One region of the Paenibacillus jepli genome, then DNA from elsewhere that is predicted to be linked to it. Evidence: riboswitches for the same ligand, from Rfam matches in the RefSeq annotation. Region 1 holds a riboswitch; each other region holds the start of a gene.
What was found. Region 1 has a riboswitch for thiamine pyrophosphate ahead of ABC336_RS28600 (ABC transporter substrate-binding protein). Riboswitches for the same ligand answer to the same signal wherever they lie in the genome.
Positions count from the first base shown of each region.

Region 2: it holds a riboswitch for thiamine pyrophosphate, as region 1 does, so the genes downstream of both, ABC336_RS05390 (LuxE/PaaK family acyltransferase) here and ABC336_RS28600 (ABC transporter substrate-binding protein) in region 1, are expected to answer to the same signal.
Region 3: it holds a riboswitch for thiamine pyrophosphate, as region 1 does, so the genes downstream of both, thiC (phosphomethylpyrimidine synthase ThiC) here and ABC336_RS28600 (ABC transporter substrate-binding protein) in region 1, are expected to answer to the same signal.

Region 1 is NZ_JBDFMD010000001.1:6,707,386-6,717,392, forward strand. Features, by position in the region: gene ABC336_RS28570 (DegV family protein) at 1-830, shown strand, start outside; gene recG (ATP-dependent DNA helicase RecG) at 839-2,887, shown strand; gene ABC336_RS28580 (stage VI sporulation protein F) at 2,985-3,272, shown strand; gene ABC336_RS28585 (SOS response-associated peptidase) at 3,351-4,019, opposite strand; gene ABC336_RS28590 (DUF2515 family protein) at 4,184-5,476, shown strand; gene ABC336_RS28595 (YhjD family protein) at 5,575-6,003, shown strand; TPP riboswitch at 6,054-6,165, shown strand; gene ABC336_RS28600 (ABC transporter substrate-binding protein) at 6,326-7,342, shown strand; gene ABC336_RS28605 (thiamine-binding protein) at 7,381-7,683, shown strand; gene ABC336_RS28610 (ABC transporter permease) at 7,673-8,437, shown strand; gene ABC336_RS28615 (ABC transporter ATP-binding protein) at 8,442-9,245, shown strand; gene ABC336_RS28620 (TatD family hydrolase) at 9,232-10,007, shown strand, end outside.
Region 2 is NZ_JBDFMD010000001.1:1,158,934-1,168,940, reverse strand. Features, by position in the region: gene ABC336_RS05400 (5'-3' exonuclease) at 1-461, shown strand, start outside; gene ABC336_RS05395 (histidine kinase dimerization/phospho-acceptor domain-containing protein) at 458-1,885, opposite strand; TPP riboswitch at 2,051-2,164, shown strand; gene ABC336_RS05390 (LuxE/PaaK family acyltransferase) at 2,234-3,334, shown strand; gene ABC336_RS05385 (acyl-CoA reductase) at 3,331-4,776, shown strand; gene ABC336_RS05380 (ABC transporter ATP-binding protein) at 4,788-5,534, shown strand; gene ABC336_RS05375 (ABC transporter permease) at 5,531-6,307, shown strand; gene ABC336_RS05370 (ABC transporter substrate-binding protein) at 6,352-7,371, shown strand; gene ABC336_RS05365 (3-oxoacyl-ACP reductase) at 7,381-8,169, shown strand; gene ABC336_RS05360 (ThiF family adenylyltransferase) at 8,166-9,188, shown strand; gene thiE (thiamine phosphate synthase) at 9,215-9,859, shown strand; gene thiS (sulfur carrier protein ThiS) at 9,856-10,007, shown strand, end outside.
Region 3 is NZ_JBDFMD010000001.1:1,139,120-1,149,126, reverse strand. Features, by position in the region: gene ABC336_RS05290 (ABC transporter ATP-binding protein) at 1-84, shown strand, start outside; gene ABC336_RS05285 (ABC transporter permease) at 68-1,318, shown strand; gene ABC336_RS05280 (aminotransferase class I/II-fold pyridoxal phosphate-dependent enzyme) at 1,381-2,679, opposite strand; gene ABC336_RS05275 (helix-turn-helix domain-containing protein) at 2,844-3,629, shown strand; gene asd (archaetidylserine decarboxylase) at 3,816-4,613, opposite strand; gene ABC336_RS05265 (glycosyltransferase family 4 protein) at 4,858-6,018, shown strand; TPP riboswitch at 6,076-6,182, shown strand; gene thiC (phosphomethylpyrimidine synthase ThiC) at 6,548-8,332, shown strand; gene ABC336_RS05255 (WIAG-tail domain) at 8,479-10,007, shown strand, end outside.

The DNA of each region.
Region 1 (10,007 bases):
ACAGCACATCGGATATTCCACAGCAGCTGCGCGAAGAGCTGGGCATCGTCCTGGTTCCGCTGAAGGTTCACTTTGGCCAGGAGGTCTATCTCGACAGCCAGACGATTCAGCCCGAGGAGTTCTATACGAAGCTGGAGTCGGCTTCACAGCTGCCGACGACCTCGCAGCCTTCACCCAATGACTTTATGGAAGTATACAAGAGCATTCTCGAAGAAACGCCAGGGGCGCAGATTCTTTCCTTTCATATCTCTTCGGAGATGAGCGGTACCTATCAGTCTGCGGTTTTGGCCGAATCACTGATCGAGGAAGAAACGGATATTACGGTGATCGATTCCAAATCGGCGAGCTTCGGCTTTGGCATGCGGGTGGTGGAGGCGGCACGGATGGCCCGAGAGGGCAAGAGCAAGGAAGAGATCCTCGAGAGGATGGAGTGGCTGCGCGACAATATGCGTCTCTACTTTCTGGTAGACTCGCTGGAGTATCTGCAGAAGGGCGGACGGATCGGCAAGGCGTCGGCGCTGATCGGTTCGATCTTGAATATCAAGCCGATCCTGACCGTGGACAAGGATGGCATCGTTGCGCCGGTGGACAAGGTGCGCGGTCAGCGCAAAGCGATGCAGCGCATCATCGATCTGCTGAAGCAGGATTTCCAGGACGAGCCGGTGGGGGCTATGATGGCGTATTCCAAGCATCAGGCGCCGGCCACAGAGCTCAGCGAACTGGTGAAAGCCAATTTTAATGTTCGGCACGTGGATTTCACGACCATTGGTTCGGTCATCGGCACCCATGTCGGTCCGGGAACCGCAGCGATATTTATGTTTAGGGTGTGAGTGTCAGCATGGCAACCGAACTTATCCCGCTTAGACAGATCAAAGGCGTGAGCGCTCAGAAGGAACAAGAGCTTCACGCCTTTGGCATTCACTCTGCCATGGATTTGTTGGAGTATTATCCTTTCCGTTATGAGGATTATCGGATACGCAACCTCTCGGAGGTGAAGCATGGCGAGCGGATCACCATCCAGGGTACGGTGTCCGGGATGCCAGTGCTGAACCGTTATGGCCGCAACAAATCCAGGCTGACCTGCAAGATCACTGTGGAGAGCTGGTTGGTCACTTGCGTATGGTTCAACCGTCAGTTCCTGAAGGATCAGCTGACGAGCGGCCGCGAGCTCATCGTCACCGGCAAATGGGATCAGGGCCGCATGCACCTGACGGTAACGGATTCGGAGTTTGCCGATAAGGAATCGGGACGTTCGGGTACGCTGCAGCCGGTCTACTCGGTTGGCGGCTCGATTACGCAGAAATGGATGCGCAAGACGATTGCCCAGGCGCTGGTCCAATTCGGCAGCATGATCGAAGAGGTGCTGCCTGCGCTGCTCCTGGATCGTCACCGTCTGATGCCGCGCCGCGAGGCGATTATGCGCATCCATCATCCGGAAGACAGCACAGAAGGCCGGGCAGCCCGCGCACGGCTGGTCTATGAGGAGCTCTTTTTATTCCAGCTGAAGCTGCATGCTTTTCGCTCGGTGAACCGGGAGCGTCAGGACGGGGTAGCCCATGTGATCGACAATGGGACGGTGCTGGAGCTGGCGCAGAGCCTGCCGTTCGAGCTGACGGCTGCGCAGAAGAAGGTGATCAACGAGATTATCCACGATATGCGACAGCCCTTCAGCATGAACCGGCTGCTCCAGGGCGACGTCGGCTCGGGCAAGACAGTCGTCGCTGCCATCGCGCTCTACGGTGCAGTGAAGGCGGGGCATCAAGGCGCGCTGATGGTGCCCACGGAGATTCTGGCCGAGCAGCATACGCGCTCGCTGCAGCGGCTGTTCGAGCCCTTCGGCCTGCAAGTGGACCAACTGACCGGCGGCATGAAGGAGCGCAGGCGGCGCGACGTGCTGGCGGGGCTGCAGATGGGGGTCATCGATATCGTCGTCGGCACGCATGCGCTGATCCAGGACGGTGTGGACTTCCGGGCGCTGGGGCTGGTCGTCATCGATGAGCAGCACCGTTTCGGGGTCAATCAGCGCACCGTACTGCGCCGCAAAGGGATGCGTCCTGACGTGCTGACGATGACCGCGACGCCAATCCCCCGCACGCTGGCGATTACAGCATTCGGCGACATGGATATCTCGACGATCCGGGAGCGGCCGCAGGGACGCAAACCGATCAAGACCTATTGGGTCAAGCACGGGATGATGGACCGGATCCTCGGCTTCATCCGGCGGGAGGTCGCTGCAGGGCGGCAGGCCTATATCATCTGCCCGCTCATCGAAGAGTCGGACAAGCTGGATGTGCAGAATGCCATCGATCTGCACATCCAGATGCAGCAGGCATTTCCCGATCTCACCGTCGGTCTCCTCCACGGCCGGATGACGGCGGCTGAGAAGGAACAGACGATGAAGGAATACAGCGAAGGACGCACGCATGTGCTTGTCTCGACGACAGTCATCGAGGTCGGTGTCGATGTTCCCAATGCCACGCTGATGATTATCATGGACGCCGAGCGGTTCGGACTCTCCCAGCTTCATCAGCTCCGGGGCCGGGTTGGCCGCAGTGATCATCAGTCGTATTGTGTGCTGGTCGCTGATCCCAAATCGGAGAGCGGACAGGAGCGGATGAAGGTCATGACGGAGACGGACGACGGCTTCGAGGTTGCCCGCCGCGATCTCGATCTGCGGGGACCGGGCGATTTCTTCGGAACGAAGCAGAGCGGGCTGCCGGAATTCCGTCTCGCGGATATGGTGAGCGACTACGGTGTGCTGGAGACGGCGCGTGACGACGCTTCGGAGCTGGTGGGGGACCCGCAGTTCTGGGAAGCACCGCAATACGCCAGGCTGCGGGAGCGGCTGCAGCGCGAGCAGGTCTTTGAGAGCGAGCAGCTGGACTAGTGCCGGACAGGCCGTGCGATAATGCCGCAACATCGGCAGGCGGGGCGCATATACTTGAAGTGATATGCCCCCGAGGCACTCATGGAGGTGTGGCGGTTTGAGTTATCAAAAGTACGGCATTCGCCCGGAGCTGGTCGAGCGCGTCAAGCTCAAGATGAAAAATCCTGTCCTGAAGGAAAAGGTCAAGCTGCAGCTGACCCAGGTGACCAAGGCGGATCTGCGGGACCGTCTGAAGGTACGGAAGCTGGTCAAGTCCGTAGCCAAGACTTTGAACGAGTCGTTAACGGAGACGCAGGAAGAACAGATTGTGGCGTTTGTGTTGGCCCAGAAGATTGACCCGAACAACACCCTGCATCTGCTTAAGCTCTGGGCCATGTTCCGTTAACCATCTCGCCGCCGGTGATACAGCCGGCATCCGAGCCAGCCGGCAGCCCCGGCTGGCTCTTCGGCATGTCAGCGCCGGCTAGAGGGGCATGATGCAGGAAGGGTCATCCAGCTGTGTCCGGCCCACGCGCCGATCAACAGGGTAGGCCTCCAGCCAGTCGTCCGGACACGGCCGCAGCAGCGGCTGCAGCTCGCGGGGATCGCTTGTCCCTCTGTTCAGCCAGCGCTCGGCAGCCTGCGCCTCCAGGATGACTGGCATGCGGTGGTGAATCGGCGACATCAAGTCGTTGGCGGCGGTTGTGAGGATGACACAGCTGCTCTCACGCTTGCCATCCGGGTTAAGCCGGATGTCGTACAGGGCGGCCATGGCAAACGGGAGCCGGTCCTTGCGGACGATGCGCATCGGCTGCTTGGAGCCGTCTGCCAGCACCTGCCACTCGTAGAAGCCGTCTGCCGGGATGAGGCATCGCCTGCCGCGCAGCAGCTCCCTGAAGGCCGGCTTCTCATGCACAGTCTCTGAACGGGCGTTGATGAGCGGTTTGCCCGGATGCTGATTCATCCGGGCAGGCGTGAGTCCCCAGGAGAGCTCGCCGAGCCTGTTGCGCTCGCCGTCATGGATGATCGCCGGGATCGGCTGGCCGGGAGAGATATTGTAACGCGGACGGTATTGAGGAATCCGCGAGTCGGCGATGTGATAGAACAGCAAGAGTTCGTCCAGCGAGATCGTGATCGAATAACGGCCGCACATGAGCAGCACGCTCCCTTCTGCACTTGTGGGCGGCCGTATCGCTTGGCCGCCTGTGTTGTATCCAGTATAGACCGTTCATCTGCTGGGATCAATCGGGGGATGACAGATCGGCTGAAGGCGAATAATGGTGTTATAACCATGAGCGCGAAAGGAGGGGCCGATCCATGTCGGGAGCATATCGACACCGAAGCCGCGGGCAGTATCATCCCCGCTCCTGGGGGAGCAGGATCGCCGGCTGGCCCGTCGACCTGTACCGCTATTGCAGCGGCAAATGGGACGGTTGGCGCCGCTCGGCGAGACTGCGGCGATCTGCACTGCCGCTGCCATCGCCAGATCGCCAGACGGTGCGCAGGCTGGCGGCGGATTGGCAGCGCGTGCGCCTGGCGGACGGGGGCGTGGGGGCGGACCCGTCCGCCCATTCGTCCCTGCTGGCTGATATCCGCCAGCGTACGGCCCGGGCCAACCGTAATAATGTTACACGTACCGCAGCTTATCTGGCGTTTTATCGGCGCCATCCCGAAGTGCACTGGTCGCTGCTGGCTCACATGGTCTCCCGCAACGGAGGCTGGAACATGACCGACCTGCAGGGCGAGCTGCTGCCGCGTCTGCTGACTCCCGAGCAGTGCCTGCAGACCTTCCTGATGCTGGAGCGTGCCAACTATCTGATCTTCGGCGACGCGTATCCGCAGCTGCTGCTCTACGAAGCGGGGCTGGCTGCAGGCAGGGACCTGTCGCGGCTGTTGCCCGAGCTTGGCGTGTCGCGCTTCATGGAGCCGGTCTGGGCAGGCTTCTACCGCCGCCCGGAGCCGGCATTGCTGACGACAGCGCTCATCATCAATGAACAGCAGTTCATCGAGTCGCGGGTCGTCCGCCATCCTTTCTATCGGGAGCATGTGCTGGAGCGCTTTTATTTCGCCCTGCAGGCCGTCTTGCAATTCAATCAGGTCATGTTTCCATATGGCGGACCGGCTGCCATGGCGGGGCTTATCCTGGAGGACTTCGAGGATATCCGGGAGCGGATCGCCTTCGGCAAGAGGCTGTACGCGCTGCTCTTCCGCATACCCGAGATCCATCAGGGTGTCTGCGCCTTTGTCTCCGGTCAGCCGCATACGGGCTCGCGAGCCGATTACGCTCCGCAGCTGTTCACCGCCACCACGAGCATGGGGCAGCACCCGGGCCAATATGTCGAGCGGCTGCGAGGGCGGCACTTGCTGAGGGCTGCCCCGCCCTTGTACAGCCCCCGTCTCGCAGACGCGTGGCCCGACCGGACAGCTGCCGAAGCGGAGCCGGGGGATTGGCTGGATGACGCAGACATAGATGCGATATCCGGCTACATGGCGGGCTTGCCGCTGCCGCGATCATTTGCCATTGCCAATGAATACGGCTTTGCCCTGGACAAGCTGGAGCTGGCGGTCCTGGCCAAGCAGACGGTGGTCCCTGCGTCCAAAGCGGACTAGTAGTTAGGGCCAGAGGCTGGTACAAATTGTTCTTGCATAGGGAACGTGTATTCGGTATATAATAAGAACATACATTCCTGTACAGGAGATGCTTACTTATGAAGCCTAAGCTGCAAGAAGAAAGTCCGGTCCGCTCTGTCTCGCCTTCCATGGAAGAGCTCCAGCTGATCCGTGATTCGGTCCTGCTGCCGATGCTGCTCACCATCGTTGATCGCAACGCCAGAGAGGTCGAGCATTCCGGCTATGCGATCCGGCGCGTCTATGTTGCAGCCTCGCAAGTGCTCATGAACCGGATTCATACTGATCTAGCCAGCACCCGGAAGGAGCTGCGGCAGCGTCGGATCAAAGTGTTCGAGGATGAGCAGATCGACGGCGTGCTGTATTACCGGTTTGTCTGCCGCGGATACGAGGACCGCTTCGGGCTGATGCGCGACCTCGCCCGTCGGGAGATCAGCAGCCGGATCGGCCGTTATATCCGGGAGATCTTCGATCCGCCCGGGCGGCCGGGGCAGGGGACATCGGATTAGTGGGTGTGTTCTGGTCCAGGCTCTGGTATAATGGAGTCAGTTCACAACCGCATAGTATTCCGGGGAGCTGGTGAAGCCGGCTGAGAGGGTATCCTGCAAGCAGATACCGACCCTTGACCTGATCTGGATAATGCCAGCGTAGGAAGGATGGTGCCGCCATCGCCGTTTCCGCATGTGTGCGGAACAGAGGTGCTGTGACGGCATGCACGCCACTGGCGTCCTCGGGCAGGGGGCGTTTTTTTGTTGTTGTCCGGTTGTCCCGTCTGATCCGGCGGCTGCCGGCAGGAGAGCGGTTGGAGCAAGAAGAGAGGGGAAGAGAGAGATGTGGAAGAGGAGCAGTAAACGATGGGGAGTGACGGTGCTGGCAGCGGCACTGTGCGTCGCCGGCTGCGGCGGCAACGAGGCACAGGAGGGCAACAATGCCGGCGCGGGTGCGGGCGAGGAGACGACCAAGATAAGAGTGGTGTTGGACTGGACGCCGAATACGAACCACACCGGCCTTTACGTGGCCCGCGATATGGGATTTTATGAGCAGCATGGCTTGGAAGTAGAGATCATCTCGCCGCCGGAGACAGGCGCAGACCAGTTGATCGCCAGCGGCGGCGCCGAGTTCGGCGTCAGCTATCAGGAAGCGATCACGCAGGCCAGGGTCCAGGAGGTGCCGATCGTCTCCATTGCGGCAGTCATTCAGCACAATACGTCGGGTTTTGCGGCGCCAGTGGATAAACAGATCCAGTCCCCCGCCGATTTTGAAGGCAGGCGCTACGGCGGCTGGGGCAATCCGGTCGAAGAGGCGGTGATCACCTCACTGATGCAGGAAGCCGGCGCCGATGTCAGCCAGGTAGAATTCGTGAACAGCAGCGCCGATTTCTTCACCGCCACAGCTCAGGATATCGATTTTGCGTGGATCTATTATGCCTGGACCGGCGTGGAAGCCGAGCTGCGCGGTGAAGCCATCGATATGCTCTATGTGAAGGATTACAGCGATGCCCTGGATTATTATACGCCTGTACTGGCGACAAGCGAGCGCATGATCGAAGAGCGTCCCGAGCTCGTCCGCTCGTTCATGGCGGCTACTGCCGAGGGCTACCGCTACGCGATCGAGCAGCCGGAAGCAGCGGCGGAGCTGCTGATCGCGGCCGAGCCCGATCTGAACGAGGAGCTCGTCCGCGCCAGTCAGACCTGGCTCAGCCCGCGCTATCAAGACGATGCGGCGCGTTGGGGCGAACAGAAGTCCGAGGTCTGGCTGAACTATATGGAGTGGATGGCTGATCATGGCGTGCTGGAAGGGCGCATCGATACCGAACAGGCCTACACCAACGCGTTTTTGCCGGAATAAGTGCGTGATCAATAGTAGGAAGGAAGTGTAGAGAAAAAATGGCCAATACACTGCTAAGTATCCAGATCCTGCCCCGCACCCCGGAAGGGGAGGCGGTCTACAGCTATGTCGACCGGGCGATCGATGTCATCAAGGCTTCGGGGCTGCCTTACCGGGTAGCTCCGCTGGAGACGACCATCGAAGGGGAGCTCGGCGAGCTGCTGGATCTCGTCCGGCTCATGAATGAGGCGATGACCGAGCTGGGCTGTCCATCCGTCATCTCGCAGATCAAGCTGTATCATAATCCGCAGGAAGGTGCGTCGATGGATCGCCTCCTGGAGAACTATCCCGGTGGGCGATAGGCTGCGTCTCGCGGGTCCGCCGGTTGCAGTCCTGTTCCTGCTGCTTGTCGTGTGGCAGGGAGCGGTATGGATATTCGAACTGGAGGCCTGGAAGCTGCCGGGGCCGGTCGAGATCATCCGCGAAGCCGCAGCGATCTGGCCGCGGCTGCTGGACCACACATGGGCCACCACAAGGCTGGCTCTCCTGGGCTTTGCCGCTGGCGCAGCGACGGGCATCCTAGTCGCTGCTTTGCTGCATCTGGTGCCGGGCGCGCGGGCCGGTCTATATCCGCTGCTGGTGCTCTCGCAGAATATCCCGACGATCGTCCTGTATCCGCTGCTGATGATCTGGCTCGGTCTGGGGCTGCTTCCCAAGCTGGTGCTGATCATCCTCGTCTGCTTCTTCCCGATCGCCGTCGCCATGCTGAGCGGACTGGGCCAGCGCGACCCGAGGCTGGCGGATTATCTGGCGATGATCGGTGCCGGCAAATGGCGGATCTTCCGCGACCTGGAGGTGCCGGGCGCCGTCCCGTATCTGTTCTCGGGACTCAAGATTGCAGCCGCCTACAGCATCACGGGAGTCATCGTGGCGGAGTGGCTCGGTGCAAGCAGCGGCATCGGTTATTTCATCAAGCTGTCTTACAGCGGTTTCCTGGTGACCCGGGTGTTCGCCGGTGTAGCCGTCATCGTCCTGCTCAGTCTGGCGGTGTTCGGGATCATCGTCGCCGCCGAGCGCTGGTGGACGCGCTGGCAGCCGCGGCAGGAGGGGAGATAGTCGGATGGAACCTGTACTGGAAGTAGATCGCGTGACCAAATCGTTTCGCAAAGGCAAGCAGCAGCTGGATGTGCTTGGCGGCATCGACGTCACGGTCGGTGAAGGAGAGTTCGTCTCGCTCATCGGTCCTTCGGGCAGCGGCAAGACGACATTGTTCCAGCTGATCGGAGGACTCGAGCTACCGGATCGTGGCACGATTCGAATCAGCGGACAAGATGTGGCGGGTCAGCGGGGACATATCGCCTACATGCCGCAGCAAGCTGCGCTCCTGCCGTGGCGGACGGTGACGGACAATATCGTCCTCGCATTGTCTATAGCCGGCGTAGCGGCGGATGAGGCGCGCCGCCAGAGTGCCGACTGGCTGCCCAAGATCGGGCTGGAGGGCTACGGCGACAGCTATCCGCATACACTCTCTGGCGGTATGCAGCAGCGGGTTTCCTTCTTGAGGGCGCTGTTGGCGCCCCGGGATCTGATGTGTCTCGACGAGCCGTTCGGGGCGCTGGATGCGCTGACGCGACTGCAGATGCAGCAGTGGCTGCTCTCCATCTGGGAGACCAATCGGCGATCGGTGCTGATGGTGACCCATAGTATCGAAGAGGCGCTGCTGCTCTCGGACCGGATCCTAGTCATGTCTGCTTCGCCGGCTACAGTCATCCGGGAGCTGCCAGTGCCATTTGCGCGGCCGAGATCGAGCGAGCTGTGGACGGACCCGCGGTTCAACGCTTGGAAGCAGGAGCTGTACGAGCTTCTCAGCAGCAAAGAGAACGATCACGGAACGGGGGAGAGGCTGGCTGATGGTAGAACATAGCTTCAAGATGGCCGATGCTCATCTGCATCTTGACCTGTATCCGGCTGCGGCGCGGACGGCGATGCTGGAGCAAGCCTGGGCAGCGGGCGTAGAGGCGGTCATCGCGGTCTCGATGGACCTTGCCTCCTGCAAGATCAACCGGGAGCTGGCACTCCGGCATCCGGGCCGCATCCTGCCGGCTTATGGCTACCATCCGGAGCAAGCCGCCCCGGACGATGACGCTCTGGCGGCGCTGCTGGCCTGGATCCGGGAACGCGCAGCTGCGGGGGAGCAGTTCGCTATCGGAGAGGTCGGTCTCCCCTACTACAGGCGCAGCAGTGCGTTGGCGGCGGGCGTGAGATTGGCGATGGGGCCATATATCCGACTGCTGGAATCCTTTGTCGTCCTGGCTGCGGAGCTGCAGCGTCCGATTGCCCTCCATGCCGTCTATGACGATGCGGCAACGGTATGCGATCTGTTGGAGACGCACGGCGTCCAGACAGCTCATTTCCATTGGTTCAAGGGGCCGGCCGCGGTAGTCAGCCGGATGATCGCGTCGGGCTATTACATCTCCGTGACGCCGGATGTGGCTTATGAGCCTGAGATCCAAGCGCTGGTGGCGAAGTATCCGCTGGAGCTGATGATGGCCGAGACGGACGGTCCATGGCCGTTCGAAGGACCCTATGAGGGGGTGACCACGACTCCGGCGATGACAGCCGATGTCACCGGGCATATCGCGAGGATCAAACGTATCGATGCGGCAACCGCCGCCTATCGAATCCG
Region 2 (10,007 bases), 5.5 Mb from region 1:
CAGGAGACCACGATATGCTCCAACTCGTAGATGAGTCGGTGACGGTGGCGATCATGAAGAAAGGCCAAGGCAATTATACCCTTTATACTCCGAGCTATCTTATGGAAGAGCGAAGCTTGACGCCGCTGCAGATCGTTGATCTCAAAGGACTTATGGGTGATACCAGCGACAACTACCCCGGCGTGAAAGGAATCGGCGAGAAAACGGCACACAAGCTGATCCTGGAGTACGGGAGTATCGACGGCATCCTGCAGCGGCTTGCCGAACTGCCGGCTTCCGTCCGCTCCAAGATCGAAAACGATCTGGACATGCTGCATCTATCCCGCGAGCTGGCTCGTATCCAGTGCGATGTGCCGATCGAACTAGCTCTTGAAGGCTGCTGCTGGTCGCCGGATCATCACCGCATCGGCGCCAAGTTCGAGGAGCTTGAGTTCAAGAGCTTGCTAAAGCTGATCGGCTAGTCGGCCAGCTGTGTTGCCGCCGGTTCCGCTGTCTGCAGTTCTGGCTCAGCGGGCAGATGCAGGGAAAAAGCGCTCCCTGCCCCTTCTGTGCTGGAGAAGCTCAGTCTGCCGCGGAGCAGCAGGGAAAGCTGTTGACAGACGGACAGCCCCAGACCGCCGCTGCCGATGGCGTGGAGCAGCGCAGGATTGTTATCCTGCAGTGCCCGGCTGAGCAGACGCTGATGCTCTGGCGGTAAGCCGATGCCTGTATCCGCCAGACGGATGATGATCCAGCCTGATTGATTATCCGGCATGAGGGTGAGGCGGATCGAGCCTTCTTCGGTATGTTTGAGCGCCAGCAAGAGCAGGATCCGGATCAGCTGGTTCAGGCGGAACGGGTCTGTCGTAATCGTCTCGGGCATGCCTGGCTGAAGCTCCATACGGAAATTCAGTCCCTTCTCATCCAACAGCTCCTGATGCTGATAGTAAATCAATTGTCCCAGCTCCTGGAGGGAAACGGGTTCCATCGCAAGCTCCATTTTGCCTGCCTCAAGCTTGGACAGGTCCAGAATATCCTCGATGATCCGCAGCAGCTCCGTTCCCGATTGATGGATCTGGGCAGCTATCTTTGAATTGGCGGCGCATTCCTCTTCTTCTGCATCCTTGATCAGATCGGACATCAGCAGGATGCTGTTGAGAGGTGTCTTCAGCTCGTGAGACATATTGGCGATAAATTCAGATTTGTATTTGGAAGACTGCTGCAGCTGGACCGTTTTTTGCTCGAGATTTTCTTTGGCCTTTTTCAGCTCCATTGCCTGCTTCTGCAAGATCGTATTCTTATTGTGGATCTCTTCCCCGCGCATCTGCTCCTTGTAAAAGTCTCTCATGATAAACACGAAGAACCCGCTGACAACAAGGCTGGTCGGATAAGTGAACGGCGCAATCTCGTTCAGGTACAGGTCGGTTGGTATAGCCCCGAACAAGGCGATGCCGCACACCTGCGTGGTATTGATAATGATGATGGAGAGGAAGGCCTTGTACCGGTAATCCCATTGCTTCCGATTGAATAGTCTGACCAGCATCGCACCGGCGACACCCAGCAGCAGGATATTGATCGAGCCTGTAACGGCAGTAGAAGTCAGCCCTGTCACCGTATACCGGGAGGCAGCGATACCCGCCCCGATCAGCAGCAGCAACCGCGGATCGCGGAACACCAATGCGCCAAAGATTAGGGGTACGGCCCGCAAATCGAACAAGGCATAATCAGCTACCCGGACGCTGAATATCATGGAAAGCCAGCCGGAGATGATAAAAATCACGACCATCACACTCTGGCGGATGCGCCAGCTGGCTGTGGCAAATATATTTTTATAGATAAGGTTAAACAAGTAAGAGCATGTGACCAAGATGGACAGGTTTATGAAAAAGGTTTTGTAAATGTGCATGCATAGGGCCCCCTCGCTAGCTATTGTACCTCATCGCGGGGACGGGCACCACTGAGATTTACAAGCAATAATCAGATACACAAAACGCCAGGCGGGTTGTATAATACGCCGGGTTCTTCTATAATGAAACTAAATGTGAGAGTCAATAAGAACAAGCTCTAAAATTTTATATGCAGTGGGTGCTTGCGGAAGCAGGCTGAGATCGCATCTGGACCGATGCGGGACCATAGGAACCTGTTTGGGTAATGCCAACGTAGGGAATAGAGTCGGTCAGGGGCCGTCAGGACACTTTGCGTGCGCAAGGTGTCTTTTTTATTTTAGGTTCCTTCTGCAGGAAAGGATTAACTGATGACGATCAATACGGCAGAGGGGCTGCAGCGTGAGATTATGGCATACATCTCGCTTGCGCCAGAGCAGGCGAGACCAGAGGAGTTCGAGAGACTGGCATTGCAGCTCTTCAAGTATCAGTTTGCCAATATTGAACCCTTCCGGGCGTTCTGCAGGCTGCGGGGCAGAACACCGCGGACGGTCAGGACATGGCGGGACATCCCGGCTGTGCCGATCCAGGCATTCAAGCACAGCACGCTGAGCGTATCTCCGCCTGACGAAGCGGCTGCGCTCTTCATGACGAGCGGCACGACGGATCCGCAGACGCGAGGCAGACATTACCATCCGACGCTTGCCGTCTATAACCAGTCGATGCTGACGGCATTTCGCCGTTTTGTCACCCGTGACCGCAGCCGGATGCGGATGGGCATCCTGTTCCCCGAGCCTGCAGAGCTGCCTCATTCTTCACTGGCTCATTACCTGGGTTTGGCGCGGACTCATCATGGCGGCGATGACAGCATGCATCTCGTCCGTGACGGCGTGCTCGCCGTGGATGAACTAGAGTTGCTGATCGAACAGGCGCGCCGCAGCGGCAGGCCGCTCATGCTGCTCGGCGCTACCTTCAGTTTTATCCATGCGCTGGACGCGGCTGGCGGTGCCGACTGGCAGCTGCCAGCTGGCAGTCTGCTGCTTGATACAGGGGGGATCAAAGGCAGGTCGCGAGAGATGGATGCTGAAGTTTTTTATACAATGCTCAGCGAGAGATTCGGGGTTGACCGCAGCAGCTGTCTCAATATGTATGGGATGACCGAGCTGAGCACTCAGTATTACGACTCAGGCAATGAACGGCTGCCATCCTGGAAAATCGGTCCCCATTGGATTCGGCCACGGGTTATCGATCCCTTGACCGGGGCGGAGGTTCCTGCAGGAGAGCAGGGCGTACTGGTGCACTGCGATCTGGCGAACTGGAACGCCGTGACGACGATCCTGACGGAGGATATCGGCGTGCTGCATGAGGACGGCCGGCGCTTCCAATTGCTGGGCCGCGCCGAGGGCAGCGCGGCACGAGGCTGTTCCTTGGCAGCGGAGTCGTTCAAGACAGCTGCCGGAGCGCCGCGATGACGGTCTTCGGAGGGTATCTGCCGCCGGGGTTCCCGCAGGCGGCCGAGATCAAGCGGCAGACGCTTCGGTTCGTGCATCAGGGACGGACTACCGAGGTGGAGGTTCCCGCCCCGGACCCGGAGCAGCTAGCACAGCTGATGGGGTACTTGCGTGAGCGCCAGCATGAGACGCTGGCCCGACTGCCGGTTTTGGCCATTGCCGAGCGCATCGGCCAAGCGGCCGTGCGGATGCTGGACCAACGCGAGGATCGGGAAGCGGCAGTTCGGACGATCAGCGGCATCACCGGTTATGCGGCCGAAACGGTACGGAGCGGGCTGATTCGTACGCTGCAGTCGTTTCGCAAGCCGCAGCTGCTCCGCTTTTTGGCCCAGGACTTCACGGATTCGTCGGTACTGGACGATTTTGTGCCGCAGCCTGCCGGAGGCTGGACGCGGGCCTACGGGCCGACGGTGTCCACGCACATCTGGGCAGGCAATGTGCCGGGCTTGTCTCTGTGGAGCCTGACTGGTGCTTTGCTGGTGAAGTCAGCCGTTCTCGGCAAGACCGGCAGCAGCGAACCGTATACCGCTGGTTGGCTGGCGGCGGGGATTGCGGCCGAGTGCCCCGAGCTGGCCGGGTGCATGGCCGTTGTCTGGTGGCAGGGCGGCGATGAAGCAGCGGAGCAGGCTGCATTTGCGGCCTCTGATGCGGTGATCGTCTACGGCTCAGATCAAGCGATCCATAGCGTCCGCAGCCGCGTGCCGGCAGGTACGAGCTGTATCGGCTTCGGGCATCGCATAAGCGTCGGATTCGTCGGCTCGGAGACACTGCAGATCAGGCAGGCGCCGTTGATTGCCGCTGCGGTCGCCAGGGATGCCGCCGCGTATGACCAGCAGGGCTGTTATTCGCCGCATCAGATCTTCGTAGAGCGAGGCGGCAGGGTCGATCCGTCATCGTTTGCAGGCGCCGTCGCTCATGAGCTGGCCAATCTGCAGCTGACACACCCGCCGCACGAGCTCACGCCGGCCGAAGCCCGGGCGGTCGCGGAGTACAGGGCGTCGGCCGATTGGGAGGGAGCAGCGGGCGGGCGCGTCTGGCGAGATTCGTCAGGAGGCTGGACGCTCGTCTACAGCGAATCGCCGCAGCTGCGGCCAAGCAGTCTCAATCGCAGCTTGACCATTACTGCAGTCGAGTCGTTGGATGAGGCAGTCAGCCTGCTCGCGCCTTTGCGGCCCTGGCTGCAGAGCTGCGGCGTGGCAGCAGCGCCTGAGCGGCTGTTCCGGTTGAGCAACATGCTCGGGCAGGCGGGAGTGAGCCGGATCTGTGCATTTGGCGAGATGACGATGCCGGAGCCCGGGTGGCATCATGACGGCCGTTTTCATCTGCTGGATCTGGTCCGCATGGTCGATATCGACCGTTCGGCGGAGCAGGCGGCAGAACTGTCGGCCGATTATCGGGATTAGGTGGTTAGGGCATGTCGTTGTTGAGTTTTCACCAGGTGAGTTTCAGATACCATTCGTCGGACGATCGGCCAGTCATCGGAGAGATCTCGCTTCATTTGCGGGAGGGCGAATTTTGCGCGCTGTTAGGGCGCAGCGGCTGCGGCAAGTCAACCTTGCTCAAGCTCGCGGCCGGGCTGCTGCAGCCGAGTGAAGGACATGTATCGTTGGCGGGCAACGCAGTGCGCGCGGGAGCTGATATCGGCATTGTCTTCCAATCCCCGGTGCTTCTCGAATGGCTGACCGTACTGGACAATGTGCTGCTGCCGATCCGTGTCCACCGCAGGCCTACTGCGGAAGAACGGGGCTACGCCCGCACACTGCTGGCGCAGGTCGGGCTGGGAGCTCGCGCAGACAGTTACCCTGGACAGCTCTCGGGCGGCCAGCAGAGCCGGGTCTCGTTGGCGCGGGCGCTCATCACTTCGCCGCGACTGCTGCTGCTCGACGAGCCATTCGCCGCGCTGGACGCCTTGACCCGGGAGGAGCTCCAGGAGCAGCTAGCCGAGCTGGTGGCCGAGCGGGGCATGACGGCGCTGTTCGTCACCCACGACATCAGCGAGGCGCTCTTCCTGGCCGACCGGGTGCTTATCCTGCATGAGGGCGGGATTGCCCGGGAGCTGATCGTACACAGCAAACGATCCGCGCGGGTGCGCTTCGGGGACGAGCAGCTGGAGCTGATGGCGGAGGCCAGAGTACTATTGGCGGGAGGCGGTGGCGCATGAGAAGGTTTGTCATCCGCATGCTGCCGCTCTTGCTGCCGCTGGCTCTGCTCTTCCTTTGGGAATGGCTGGTTGCCTATCGGGAGCTGTCCGAGTTGATCCTGCCGGCGCCGTCCACGATCCTGCGCTCATTGTGGCAAGGGCTGACAAGCGGATATCTGCTCCCGCATGTGGGCGTTACCCTGACGGAGATTGCTCTGGGCCTGCTGCTCGGTGGCTTGTGCGGGTTTGCGGCAGGCGTCGCGATGGGCGAGTCTTCCCTCCTTCGTAGGCTGTTGTCGCCCTATGTTATTGCCAGCCAGGCAGTCCCCAAGCTGGCGCTGACACCGCTCTTCGCTATCTGGTTCGGCTTCGGGATGACATCCAAGGTAGTCATCACTGCGTTGATCTGCTTTTTTCCAATTCTGGAAAGCACTCTGTCGATCGTCCACTATGCCGATCGCAGCCGGCTCGAGCTGTTCCGTTCCCTCGGTGCGGGACGGCTGACAGTCCTGCTGCGCTGCAAGCTGCCGGGCGGCCTGACAGAGCTGATGAGCGGCATCCGGGTTGCAGTGGTGCTGGCTGTCGTCGGCGCTGTCGTCGGCGAGTTTATCGGCGCTTCCCGGGGATTGGGGGCGCTCATCATCGCTTCCCAGGGCATGATGGATACGCCGCTGATGTTCGCCGTGCTGCTGCTGCTGACGCTGATCGGACTGGCGCTGTATTATGCGGTGAGCCTGATCGAGCGTATGCTGCTCCGGCACCGCTATCCGGCCGGCGGCAGCGCAAAGCGGTGAAGAATTGAACCAGACACCACGACACTTATATAAAGGAGCAAATCATGAAGCGTAATCGATTATCCGGTATTATCCGCCCGCTCATGCTAGGGCTGGTCTGCTCGCTGGCGGTTGCCGGCTGCGGCAGTACATCGCCGGCAGGCGGAGGCGAGCTGGAGCAGGTCCGCATGGCGAGCTGGAGCCAACCGATCTCCGAACAGACGCATCTGCTGTCCGAGCCTGAGTACGGCTGGTTTGCGGAAGCGGGGATCGACCTGGAGTTCATCCCCGGCGCAGGCGGAGGCGACGCGATCAAGCATCTGCTCAGCGGGCAGGCAGACATCGCCTTTACCGATCCGGGCTCCTTGTTCTTTGCACTCGATAAGGGAGAAGCACTCGTCGCCATCTATAATATATATCCCCAGAACGTGTTCAATGTCGTCGCGTTGCAAGAGAGCGGCATCCAGGAGCCTGAGGATCTGCGCGGCAAGACGATCGGTGTCTACAGCCTGGCGAGCGGGACCAGGCATAATCTGCTCATGCTGCTGAGCGCGGCAGGTATCGAAGAAGACGAAGTCACCATCGTGGAGACAGGAGTCTCGAACTTCCTGCCGCTCATGCAGGGACAGGTCGACGCTACCGCAGCAACCGATACCGGTCTGCTGATCGGACTGGAGAAGGGGCTGGGCAACATCAACGTCATGGAAGTGAAAGACTTCCTGAATATGCCCAGCGACCTGTTCGTCGTCACTGAAGAGGTATTCCGCGAGAAGGAGGCGCTGATGCGCCGCTTCCTGCAAGCTTATCAGGCAAGCGCGGCGTGGATGCTGGAGCAGCCGGAGGAAGCGGCGGAGCTGGCGATAAAACACGCGATCGACGGTCAGGACAAAGGTCGCAACAGGGCGATTATCGAGGCCAGGAATGCCGCTACCGTCTCGGAGCTGACCGAGTCGGAGGGACTTGGCGCTCTGGAGACCGAGATCCTTCAGCAGGCAGCAGATGCGTACTATGAGCTGGGCTTGATCGAGAACCGTCTGGATATGGAAAGCGTGATCCGGGACGATCTGCTGCCGGGGCGGCCATGAGGTGGCATGATGAAGCGATGTGAAGGGAAGACAGTGCTCGTCACTGGCGCGAGCCGGGGCATCGGGGCTGCGATCGCACAGGCCTTCGCCGCCGAAGGCGCGCTGGTCATCGTCAATTATGTGCGCAATGAAACGGCGGCCAGGCAGGTGGAAGAGGCTTGCACCAGGGCAGGAGGCAGCGGCTGGGCGATCAGGGCCGATGTGACCAAGCCGCATGAGGTTCGGCATATGGTAGAGGAAGTCACGGAGGAGACGGGGGGCGTCGACGTGCTGGTCAACAATGCGCTTCCGTCCTATCCGTTCGATCCGGAGCTGCGCAAGTCGGCATGGGAGCTGGAGTGGGACGATTATCAGCAGCAGCTGGACGGATCGCTGCGCGCCGGCTTCGAGGTGTGCCGGGCTGTCATCCCGGGCATGAAGGAACGGATGGGCGGCCGGATCGTCAATATGGTGACCAACCTGACCGTTTCCCCGGTCGTTCCCTACCATGACTACACGACAGCCAAAGCCGCGCTTGGCGCGTTCAGCCGCAATCTGGCCGCCGATCTCGGTCCATATGGGATCACAGTCAATTGTGTCGCACCCGGCCTCGTCTATCCGACCGAAGCTAGCCGCAGTACGCGTGAGGATGTTCGTTCACAGATCCGTGCCCAGACGCCGCTGCGGCGCTTGGCTGTCCCGGAGGATATCGCCGGGCCGGTCGTGTTTCTGGCAACGGAGGGGGCCCGCTTCATGACGGGACAGACGCTGGTCGTCGATGGCGGCCTGACGATGAGAGAAGGGAGTCATCTGGGATGAAGGATGCGCATGATCGATTCTCCAGACAGCAGCTGTTTGCGCCGATCGGCGAGGGCGGGCAGCGCAAGCTGGCGGAAGCAGGGGTCCTGATCGTCGGTATGGGGGCGCTCGGTACGGTGCTCGCCAATCATATGGTCCGAGCTGGTGTCGGCAGTGTCCGCATCGTCGACCGCGACTTCGTCGAATGGAGCAATCTCCAGCGGCAGATGCTGTATGACGAAGACGACGCGCGCGAGGCGCTGCCCAAGGCAATCGCTGCCAAACGCAAGCTGGAGAGCATTTACTCCGCCTGCCGCATAGACGCGCATGTCAGCGATGTTACCCGGGACAATATCGGGCAGCTGTTGGAAGGTATGGATCTGGTCTTGGACGGCACGGACAACTTCCAGACCCGCTATCTGCTCAATGATGCTTGTTACGAGCAGGGCATCCCGTTCGTTTATGGCGGGGCGGTCAGCTCGCGCGGCATGAGCGCCGCTTTTATCCCCGGCGATACCTGCTGCCTCCGCTGCCTGCTGCCGGAGTCAGCGGGCGAGGGCGACGGACAGACCTGCGACATGATCGGCGTGATCTCGCCGATCATCGATGTTGTCGCCTCCTTCCAGGCGGTCGAGGCGCTCAAGATTCTCGTCGGCGATCGGGAGCGGGTCCGCCGCAGCCTTCTGAGCTGGGAGATGTGGAATTACCATACGTATGAGATGAAGCTGCCGGCAGCAAGAAGCGACTGCCCGACATGCGGACGGAGGGAGTTCCCTGCCCTGCAGGCCGACAGCTCGGAGCTGGCATTGATGTGCGGCAGGGATACGGTTCAGATCCAAGGACGGCATCCGTTGGACCTGGAGCTGTGGAAGCTGAAGCTGCAGGAGGTTGGAGAGGTGAGCAGCAACCCGTATCTGCTGCGTCTGCAGCTGGCCGAAGGCGAACGTCTCGTGCTGTTCCCGGATGGCCGGGTGCTCGTCCAGGGCACGGAGGACCCGGTCCGGGCCAAGACCCTGTATGCGAGATATATCGGCATGTAGTAATGACATAAGGAGGTAACGAACAGATGAAGGATTTTACCCTTTATACAATTACCGGCGAGCAGTTCCATCCCGGCAGGTCGCAGATCGAAGTGATCGAGGAAGCGATCCTCGGCGGCAGCGATATCATCCAGCTGCGGGACAAGACCGCCTCCAAGCGGGAGGTACTGCGCAAGGCCGAGGCGCTGCGCGAGCTGACACGCCGACATGGCGTCACGTTTATCGTCAATGATCATATCGATATCGCGCTGGCCGTCGATGCCGACGGCATCCATCTGGGCCAGGACGATCTGCCGCTGGAGACGGCGCGCCGCATCATGGGCGGCAAGATCATCGGGATCTCGACGCATGCTATCGAAGAGGCTCGCGAGGCCCAGCGCGGCGGCGCGGACTACATCGGCGTCGGACCGGTGTTCGCCACCAAGAGCAAGGTGGATGTAGTCGATCCGGTGACGACAGACTATGTACGTCAGGTGGCGGCCGAGATTACGATCCCTTGGGTCGCCATCGGCGGCATCAAGCTGCATAATGTCGGCGAGGTGCTGCAGGCCGGCGCTCGGCGGATCTGCGCGATCAGCGAGATCGTCGGCAGCAGCGATGTGCGAGGCACCTGCGAAGCGTTCCGGCTCGCCATCGCCAAAGGCGGCGGACGGGAGGCGAGACCGCTATGAGACTGACGGTTAATGGCAAGCCGGCGGAGCTGGATGCGGCCGTCCTTGGCGATGTGCTGCGGCACTACGAGCTGCAGGGCAAGCTGGTCGTAGCGGAAGTGGATGGGATGATCGTCGACAAATCCGTCTGGGAGGACACGCCCCTCAG
Region 3 (10,007 bases), 5.6 Mb from region 1:
CAGGCGGGGGCGCCCGGGATTTCGCTGGAAGAGGCGTTTTACCGCTTCGTGGTGGCAGGTGACGGCGATGCGTCAATCACTTGAGGCGCTGTGGGGGCAGCGGGCTCGCGCCTTCCGGCTTGAAATCTTCCCTTATCTGCGTTTTATGGTGCAGAGCGGGTTCCCCGGATTTGTCGTCCTGATGATCATCCTCGGGATGATCGGCTACGGCACCCTGCTGCGCGAGCCGCCTGCCGGATTCCCGACGATTCTGGTCGGGGTGATACTGCTAACCCCGGTCATGTGCTGGAGCCCGATGCGTACCTGGCTCCACCCGGCGGATACGGTTTTCCTTATGCCTAGGGAACAGGAGATGGCCGGCTACCTTCGTCGTTCATGGGTGTATAACGGCAGTGCTGCGGTATTGCTGATGCTGGGCGTGCTGGCGCTCTTCTGGCCGCTGTACAACCGTACAGTCGAACATGACTACGCACTGCCGGTGCTGGCACTCGTCCTGGTCATCCTCAAGCTGTTCAACATGCACCATGCCTGGCGAGAGCGGCGGATGGCCTGGCCCGGAGCCCGCTGGGTATCCCGTTTAGTACGCTGGCTGCTGCATGCGGTGATGATCGCCATGCTGCTGGACACGGACGTGACGATGGGGCGTTCGCTGCTATTCCTTGCGGCTGCCAGTATCACGTACTTGCTCTGGTTGCGACTGCCCAAGCAGCATCAGCTGCCGTGGGAGCGGCTGATCGAAGAAGAGCAGGCGACCCGCCGCCGATACTACAGGTTCCTGGGCGCGTTCATCGATGTCCCGGTGCTTGCCCAGCGGGTGCAGCGCCGCGGTTATCTGGCATGGCTGGCCGCCCGCGTTCCTTACCGGGAGAGCCATACCTACCGCTACCTCTTCAGCCAGACCATGATCAGGGCCGAGCTCGGAGGCATCCTGGTCAGGCTGGTCCTTCTGGGGGGGCTGGTCGGGTATCTGACCGGCGCAGGGGCGTTGCTCGAAGGCTGGGGAGCAGCAGCGGCATATCTGCTGTTCGTCTTCATCGTCAGTGTCCAGGCCCGGTCCGTAACCATGGTCCATCGCTATTCGGTATGGCGGCATATCTACCCGCTGCCGGAGGCCCGCAGGCAGGCGTCGGCGGTTGCTGTGGTACAGTTGACTACGGCACTCTGCGCCATATTGATGTGGCTGCCGCTGGCGGCAGGGCTGGTGATGGAAGGACTATACAGCGCGACAGCAGCAGCAGCCGTCATCGCAGCGCTTTATGTTCGGATGGTGCTGCCGCGCCGTACACGGCGGCGCCTTGCTTCCGCCGAAGAAGAGTAGACGCAGCGAAGAGGCCCCGCGCCGAGCGAGGCCTCTTCGAGCTGGTTATGCGTACGTGCAGTTTATCCTTCTGTAACGTCCTTGACAGCCTGGCAGATCGTCTCGAACAGCTCTTCCAGATGCAGCTCCTCGATGCAGGAGAAGGCTACGCGCAGATCCGACTCGCCAAGTGCGATCGTACCGACGCCGTAAGCATCCAGCAGCCGGGTGCGGACGGCTTCCGCGGAAGCGTTCTTCAGCTTCAGGCACATGAAGTAGCCGGAGTTGAACGGGTAGTACTCCCATACGTCGCCGAAGCGTCCGCTGTCCAGCAGATCCTTCACCCGGTTGGCGCGGCGCTTCATGATGTCGAACTTGCTGCGGCGCTGTTCATCGAAGTCAGGCGCCTGCAAGGCGCGGAGGATAAAGGTCTGCGACGGATGCGGGCCGCTGGAGATCGTGGCGCGGATGATACCGAGCGTCTTCATCTCCAGCGCCTTCAGCACTTCTTCTGAGGGCGAAGCGTACGTAATGAAGCCGACACGGAAGCCCCATACATACTCTTCCTTGGTGGCGCCGTCCACTTTGACCGCCAGCACACGCGGATGCAGGTCAGCCAGTTGGCCGTAGAGCGACTCATGCAAGGAATCCTCGAAGAAGAGGCCGAAATAGGCGTCATCTGTCACGACTACGACGTTGATGCCGGCCTCTGCGGCGTCGCGGATCGCTTCTACAATCTCGGCGCCTTCCTGCCTGGTCGGTGTGTAGCCGGTCGGATTATTCGGGAAATTAAGAATGACGATGGCTTTGCCTTTGCCTTGCTGCGTCAGCAGCTTCTCGCGCAGACCGGCGCTGTTGAAGCGGTTCTCCTCGTTATACAGCGGATATTCGATCATCTCCGCGCCGCGGCGGATACTGAACGTGAGCTCGTAGTTCTCCCAGTTCTTATCCGGGATGATCACGGCATCGCCCGTATCAGCGAACAGGTCGGCGACGATGCTGAGTCCATGCGTCAGCGCATTGGTGACGATCGGCTGGCCGAAGGTCTTGCCGGCGAGAGACGGATTCTCCTCAAGCATCTTGGCGCGCCAGATCGTACGCAGCTCAGGCTTGCCGGCCGGTGGAGCATATGGATAAATGTCCTTGGGCTCGTAAGCGGACAGTGTTTCTTGGATGGTCTTCAGATGCATCGGTTGCCCGCCCTCTGTGGCGATGCCGATCGTTGCATTATACTTTTTGGCTTTGGCTGCTGCCTCTGCCGACTGGCTCAAGATACCTACCTTAGGAAAATAAATGGCTTTGCCTATTCCTGACAGCATGTCAAAAATATGCGGATTTTCCGATTGAAGCGTCTCGTTCAACTGCTTGGCAAGTAAGTTCATGATTATCTTCCATCCTTCCAGCTCATTTCCGTACCTTCCGGGTGTATTATAACATTAATTAATTGCAAACGACATAACCGGTCTCACATTTTTGCAAGTTGCGCGTACTTTTTGAAGTATTGTATGATGACAACAAAGGATAGCGGAAGGAGCGGAATTGGGGGATGTTGCAAGCAGAGCCGTCTACTTTGATACTCAAGCCCGCTTTTGCCAAAATCGTGTGCGAGCCGGGCTGGAGATGGCAAAAGCGGGAGAAAGCGCTGGCCAACTATGATTTATTCTACGTGTGGAGCGGCGAAGGAGAGGTCATCCTGAACGACCGCCCGTTTGAAGTGACCAAGGGGAGCTGCTTCCTGTTCCGGCCGGGCGATCATACAAGTGCGACACACGAGCCGCAGAAGCCGCTTGTGTTGACCTATATTCACTTTGACGTGTCGGTGCCGGTCAGCGAGGTGCCCCGGCCATATCGGGTACTGCAGGAGACGGTCGACTTCGAGCATCTGCTCTCCCGGTATGTGCGTCTGTTCCTCGTGAAGACCTACGCCGCCGAGGAAGAGGCAAGGCTGATCTTGAAGCAGCTGCTGATCCTCCTGCTGCGTCAGGATCTGGAAGGGCCGGTAGAGAAAAATGTCAGCAACCAGCTCACCGAAGCGATTCACGAGATCGCCAACTATATTCGCCAGAATCCGGGGATCCCGCACCGGATCGAGGATCTGGCGATGCGTGCACAGCTCTCGCCGCGGTATTTCTCTACCCGGTTCAAGCAGCTGATCGGAATGTCCGTTCAGTCTTACATGATCCAGACCCGTATCGACCGGGCCCAGCATCTGCTCATGCACGCCGGTATGAATGTGACCGAGGTCGCCGACGCGCTCGGGTACCGGGACATTTTTTTCTTCAGCCGCCAGTTCAAGCAGTATACCGGCAAGAGCCCCTCCGAGATCCGGTAAGCTACGTGCTGGAGCGGCTGCACACAGCTCGAACAGGGATGCGTGGTACAGGCATCCCTGTAGTTGATTTCTTATTACAGCCAGCTTCTTGTCCCTTGCCAAAAACCAGCCCCCGCCTTCGACAACAAGGCAGGGGCTGGTTTGCTTGTTTAAACTAACGGCGACAGCCGTTTCACCTAACCCGCCTCAGTTGCTGCTTGGCAAGCGCAGGGTACCCAAAGACTCGCCCATGCGCACCTTCTTGCCTGGCATCAGATCCCCGCGCAGACTAAACGTATGATCCTCTGTTAGCAGGACGACCGTGGAGCCGAATTCGAAATAAGCCAGCTCCTGCCCCTTCTCTACCTCGCGAGAGAGCGGCTCGACGTACTTGATACTGCTCACATTCATAGCGCCTACCTTCACTACCGCGATCTCGCCGCCGGCATGGCGGATGTAAGTCGTCAACCGTTCGTTGCGGCTCAGCACCCTTGTCATATGGCGCAGGCCAAAGTCATTGACCGGGTACACCTTGCCGGGGACATGCTCCTTCTCGACGATCGTGCCGCTGACCGGCGTATGTATCCGATGATAGTCCGTGGGACTCAGGTAGAGAACGATACAGAAGCCGCCGACATAGCTGGCTGCCCGAGGGGAGCGGTTGAGGAGCTCATCGATCGTGTAATCTTGTCCTTTAATATTGAATATCGTCCCCGCCTTGACCGGCCCTGCTCCAGTGATCAGCGCATCCACAGGACTGACCAGCGCCGCGGGATCATCGTCGATGACGCGTGCTCCGGCCTTCAGCCGACGGGTGAAAAACTCGTTTAAGGTGCTGTATTCGCCGATCGCTTTCTCTGCTTCCTGCACCTGGATCCCGTACATGCGTGCGAACGACGGGATGAACCGCCGGCTCAACGCAGACTGGGCAAGCCTGCCTGTCAGACGGGAGATCCATTTGCGTGAACTGAGCTCGGTCATGGATCGCATCAGCCATCTCTTCATGAGGATTGAGCCACGTCCTTTCCGCCTGGTAATCTTGCTCTCTATCGCACTAGTGTGCCATATCGGATAGGACAAATCAATAGTCAGCGCCAAGTGCGTCATGGGGCACCTGGACCGTTCGCGTTCAGCAAGTTAGGCCAAGCGTATGGGAGGATGCCGTGCCGGAGAGGACATCCGGTGTGTAAATTAAGATAACGGGATCCTTGTACTCAGCTACAGTCAGGAAAGGGGCGGACCGCATCGTATGTCAATGAATCGTGTTGCCTTCGTCACACCGGGCTCGTATCCGCTGCCATCGCCTGGCAGCAGCTCAGTCGAACGAGTGGTGGAGCATATCGTACCGCTCCTCGCGCCCCATATCGAGCCTCGCATCTATGGCCGGACTGCGAGACATCTGCCCAGGCGGGGCATCTACCGAGGCGTCACCTGCTGCCGGTATCCCGCTGCAAGCAAACCCCGGTATGTCCGCCTGGTAGGCAGCGCGCTGCGGTCCTTTGCACCGCAGCTGACCGTTGTGGAGAACCGGCCGCTGTATGTCCTCCGGCTGCGCAGACAACGACCGCGGGCGCGCATCTGGCTCAACCTGCACTCCTCCACCTTTCTCGATCCGGCCCGCATCAGCCGGACTGCCCTGCGGGAGAGCTTTCGGCAGGCAGAGAGGATCATCGTCAATAGCGAATATTTGCGGGATGTGGCTGCCGGTATGGTACCGGAGGCAAACGGCAAGCTGCGGGTGGTGCATCTGGGCGTCGAGAGCAGCCGCTTCCTGTCGCAGTACAGTCTTGCAGGAGCTCAGATGAGGGAGGAACTGAGGACGCGCCGTGGATGGCACGGCCGCAAGGTGCTGCTCTTCATGGGTCGGCTGCTGCCCCGCAAAGGGGTGCATCATCTGCTGCACGTCCTCCCCGACCTGGTCCAGGCGCATCCCGATGTGCTGCTCGTCATCGTCGGCAGCGCGTTCTATGGCTCGCACCGGATGACGCCGTATACGAGACAGCTTCACAGATTGGGCAACGCCTTCCCCGGACATGTGAAATTTGTGCCCTATGTACCTTACTCCGAAGTGCCAAGCTGGTTTATCGGCGCCGATCTGGCCGTCGTGCCGTCTGACCGCCGGGAGGCGTTTGGTTTGGTCAATGTCGAAGCGATGGCCTGCGGTCTGCCGGTCGTGGGGACGCGTGCCGGCGGCATGAAAGAAGTGATCGAGGAAGGCGTAACAGGCTTCCTGGTCGACCCTGAGCATCCCCGTGAAGAGCTCAAGGATCGGTTGATTTGGCTCATGCACAACGAGGATCTTCGATGCTATATGGGTCAGCGTGCGCGGGAGCGGGTAGAGCAGCTGTTTACATGGGAACAGTCCGCTGCCCGGTGGCTGGAGCTGCTGCGGGAAGGCGGCTATGCGTAAAGCAGGCGGGACAAGTAAGCATTGACAATGCCAGTATCATCCTAGTATAGTCATAGCAGAATCCACTAGGGGTGCCCGAACGGGCTGAGACAAGGCGAGCGAGCTTTGGTCCCTTTGAACCTGATCTGGGTTATGCCAGCGTAGGAAAGTGGGAATACGTACTCGGACAAGTGCATGCGCACGGTTACATATTCGGCCGTCGCCGGTGAAAAGGCGCCGCCGGAATGAGACACACTGCTTCGTTGGTTACGAAGCCAGTTTTGCTCCGCAAAACTCAGCCCATGCTTACGAAGCTAGTTTTGCTCCGCAAAACTTTTAGGCAGCCGTTCACTAGTTTCTTTGCGTCCATCACCCGAGTTCTTATTCTGCCGCTCCTTCGTCGGGGGCGGCTTTTTGCTGTCACCGCCAGGAGCGATCGCGATGCGCATTCGGCCGCACACCGTGATATACAGGGACGAGGCGTCTGGGCTGCAGCTGCTGGAGCTCCTGGGGGATTCGCACATTTGCTCGCGAAAGGAATGATATTTGCATGACTAACACAACGACACGTATTGCCAGTTCACCATTCCCAGGAAGTCGCAAACGGTATGTGCAGGGCTCCAGGAGCGACCTGCGCGTGCCGGTGCGGGAGATCGGACTGGAGCCGTCGCGTAGGGGAGACGAGGAGATCCCCAACGAGCCGCTGCTCGTCTATGATGCAAGCGGGCCATATACCGACCCTGAATATACGGCCGATGTTCGGCTCGGACTCCCCGATATACGCAGCGGCTGGATCAGCGAGCGCGGCGACACCGAGATGTATGAAGGACGTCCCATACAGCCTCTCGATAATGGATATGTCTCAGCTGCCGGTGTGCAAGAACGAGGCGCCATGATGTTCCCCGGAGCTGCAGACGGAAGCAGGCGGCCGAGAAGAGCCCGCCCCGGCAGCAATGTGACGCAGCTGCACTATGCCAGAGCAGGCATCATCACGCCGGAGATGGAATATGTCGCGCTCAGGGAAGGCATGACGCCGGAGTTCGTCCGTGCCGAGATTGCTGCCGGACGGGCCATCCTTCCCGCTAACATCAATCACACGGAACTGGAGCCGATGATCATCGGCCGGGCGTTTCACGTGAAGATCAATGCCAACATCGGCAATTCTGCCGTCCTCTCCTCGGTGGAGGACGAGGTGGAGAAGATGACGTGGGCGACCCGCTGGGGAGCGGATACGATCATGGATCTGTCCACCGGCAAAAATATCCACACGACTCGGGAGTGGATCATCCGCAACGCTTCGGTGCCTGTAGGCACGGTGCCGATCTATCAGGCGCTGGAGAAGGTGGGCGGTGTGGCGGCCGACCTGACGTGGGAGATATACCGGGACACGCTGATTGAGCAAGCGGAGCAGGGCGTGGATTATTTTACGATCCATGCTGGCGTGCTGCTGAGATATATCCCGCTCACGGCTGAGAGACTGACCGGGATCGTCTCGCGCGGCGGCTCGATCATGGCATCCTGGTGCCTGGCGCACCATCGGGAGAACTTCCTTTACACCCACTTTGAAGACATTTGCGAGATCATGAAAGCCTACGACGTCTCCTTCTCTTTGGGGGATGGACTCCGTCCAGGGTCGATTGCGGATGCCAACGATGCCGCCCAATTCGCAGAGCTGGAGACACTCGGCGAGCTGACCCGGATCGCCTGGGAGCATGATGTGCAGGTTATGGTCGAAGGACCTGGCCATGTGCCGATGCACCAGATCCGCGAGAACATGGATCGCCAGCTGGAGGTATGCCAGGAGGCGCCTTTCTATACGCTTGGTCCGCTGACGACAGATATCGCTCCGGGATACGACCATATCACCTCGGCGATCGGCGCGGCGATGATCGGCTGGTTCGGCACAGCGATGCTCTGTTATGTGACACCAAAGGAGCATCTCGGCCTGCCGGGCAAGGAGGATGTCAAGGAAGGCGTCATCACGTACAAGATTGCCGCCCATGCTGCCGATCTGGCCAAAGGCCATCCCCGGGCCAAGCTTCGTGACGATGCGCTCTCGAAGGCGCGCTTCGAGTTTCGCTGGCGGGATCAGTTCCATCTCTCGCTCGACCCGGAGCGGGCGCTGGCCTATCACGATGAATCGCTGCCGGCGGAAGCGGCCAAGACCGCGCATTTTTGCTCGATGTGCGGCCCCAAATTTTGCAGCATGCGGATCACCCAGGATATCAGGGCCTACGCGGCCGCTCAAGGGCTGCCGCCGGATGAATCGGCCATCGAAGCAGGCTTGCAAGAGCGCTCGCAGGCATTCCGCTCCGGCACCGGTATCTACAGCTGAGCCACTGTCTTCTTCGTACAGCATTCAAGATTTGAAGTCGAGTCCACTTCTTTGCATCACTTCGTGATCAAAAGCGGCCCTGTGTGACCTGCCCATAGGTCAATGCATATGCTGGAGATAACAAAGGTGGGAAGAAGGAGTGGACTATGGCTAAAAGCAGGAGAGGAAAGAGTGCGAGGAACCGCAAACCGTTGTTTTATGTGGATAATCCGAAAAAATCTGAATTGAAATGGCTCGATGATTTGGCCAAGAAAAAGCAGATTCCCCCGTCTGCCGGCATCAGTCCATCGGTGAAGGCAAGTCCGGATAAACTCAAGCCGGTCACGATCAATCATGCTGTGGCGGAAGCGGACGCTGAGGTCATCCATGCCGATACGCAGCAAGCCCCGGTATGGGAGGATGAAGACTCCGCCCAGGAGTCTGTACTCGGAGAAGCATCCGTGCAGGATGATGAGCAGAACAGCAGGGGAGCAGAGGATGCGAATCCGAACGAGGAAGAGCAAGCAGAACGGCTGCCAGAGCTGACCAGCCCAGGTGATGCAGAGCGGGCAGCAAAGGTTGAGGAAAGACGGACGCCTCGTCGTCCGGGCCCGATCATCTACACGGATGATCTTGCAGACGGAGCCGTGACGGGGGAGAAGCTGGCAGCCCAGAGCATCGATAGCTCGAAGCTGCGCAAGAGCAGCATCCTGACCCAGACGATCGCAGACTTCGCGGTGGAGAGTATCAATATTGCGGACCGGGCGGTAACCGCGTCCAAGCTTGCCTCGGAGAGCATCACCAGTGAGCATCTGGCCCGAAATGCGATATCCGGCAGCAAGATCCGCGACCGTTCGATTACGAGCGACAAGCTCAAGGATGGCAGCATCAACTCAGAGAAGCTGGCTGACCGGGCGATCCATGGTGCCAAGCTGGCTGAAAAGTCGATCGAAGCCAAACATTTGGCCATTGGCAGTCTGAGCGGGGAACAGCTCGAGGACAGCTCGATTCCTTCGGCCAAGCTGCAGAACGCAGCGATTGAAGCCAGACATGTTGCAAACGAAGCGATCGACACCTCCAAGCTGGCTGAAGAAGCGGTCACGTCATCCAAGATCAGGGACGGCGCCGTGACGGGTATTAAAATTGATCGGGAAACCATCGATGGGACGCATGTCAAGAAAGGCGTGCTGCTGGCAGATCATATCGCGGATGGTGCAGTCGGGGGAAAGCATCTGGCTCCGGGCGCCGTAGCGGCAAGCCATCTCGAGGAGGGCGCCGTCGGAAGCCGGGAGCTGCAAGCGGGAAGCGTAACCCAGGACAAAATCGTAGCCGGACTCATATCAAAGGAGCATCTGCAGCCAAACGCCGTCCGAAGCGAGCATCTCGCACCCGGTGAGGTCGGTACCGTCCATATTATCGACAGCAGTCTGACATCGAGCAAATTGGCGGATCAATCGGTAACGACGATCAAAATCGCCGATCATGGCGTCACCTCTTCTAAAATAGCCGATGCCAGCATCGGTCCGCAGAAGCTCAGTAACGAAGCCGTGCAAGGCAGACATCTTGGACGCTCCAGCGTCACTGCCGACAAGCTGGCTGCCGGTTCTGTCGGACGCCTTCATCTGACTGACGGGATCATCGGGGGCGAGCATATCCTGCCGGAGGCAGTCGGACCGGGCCATCTGGAGTCAGCGAG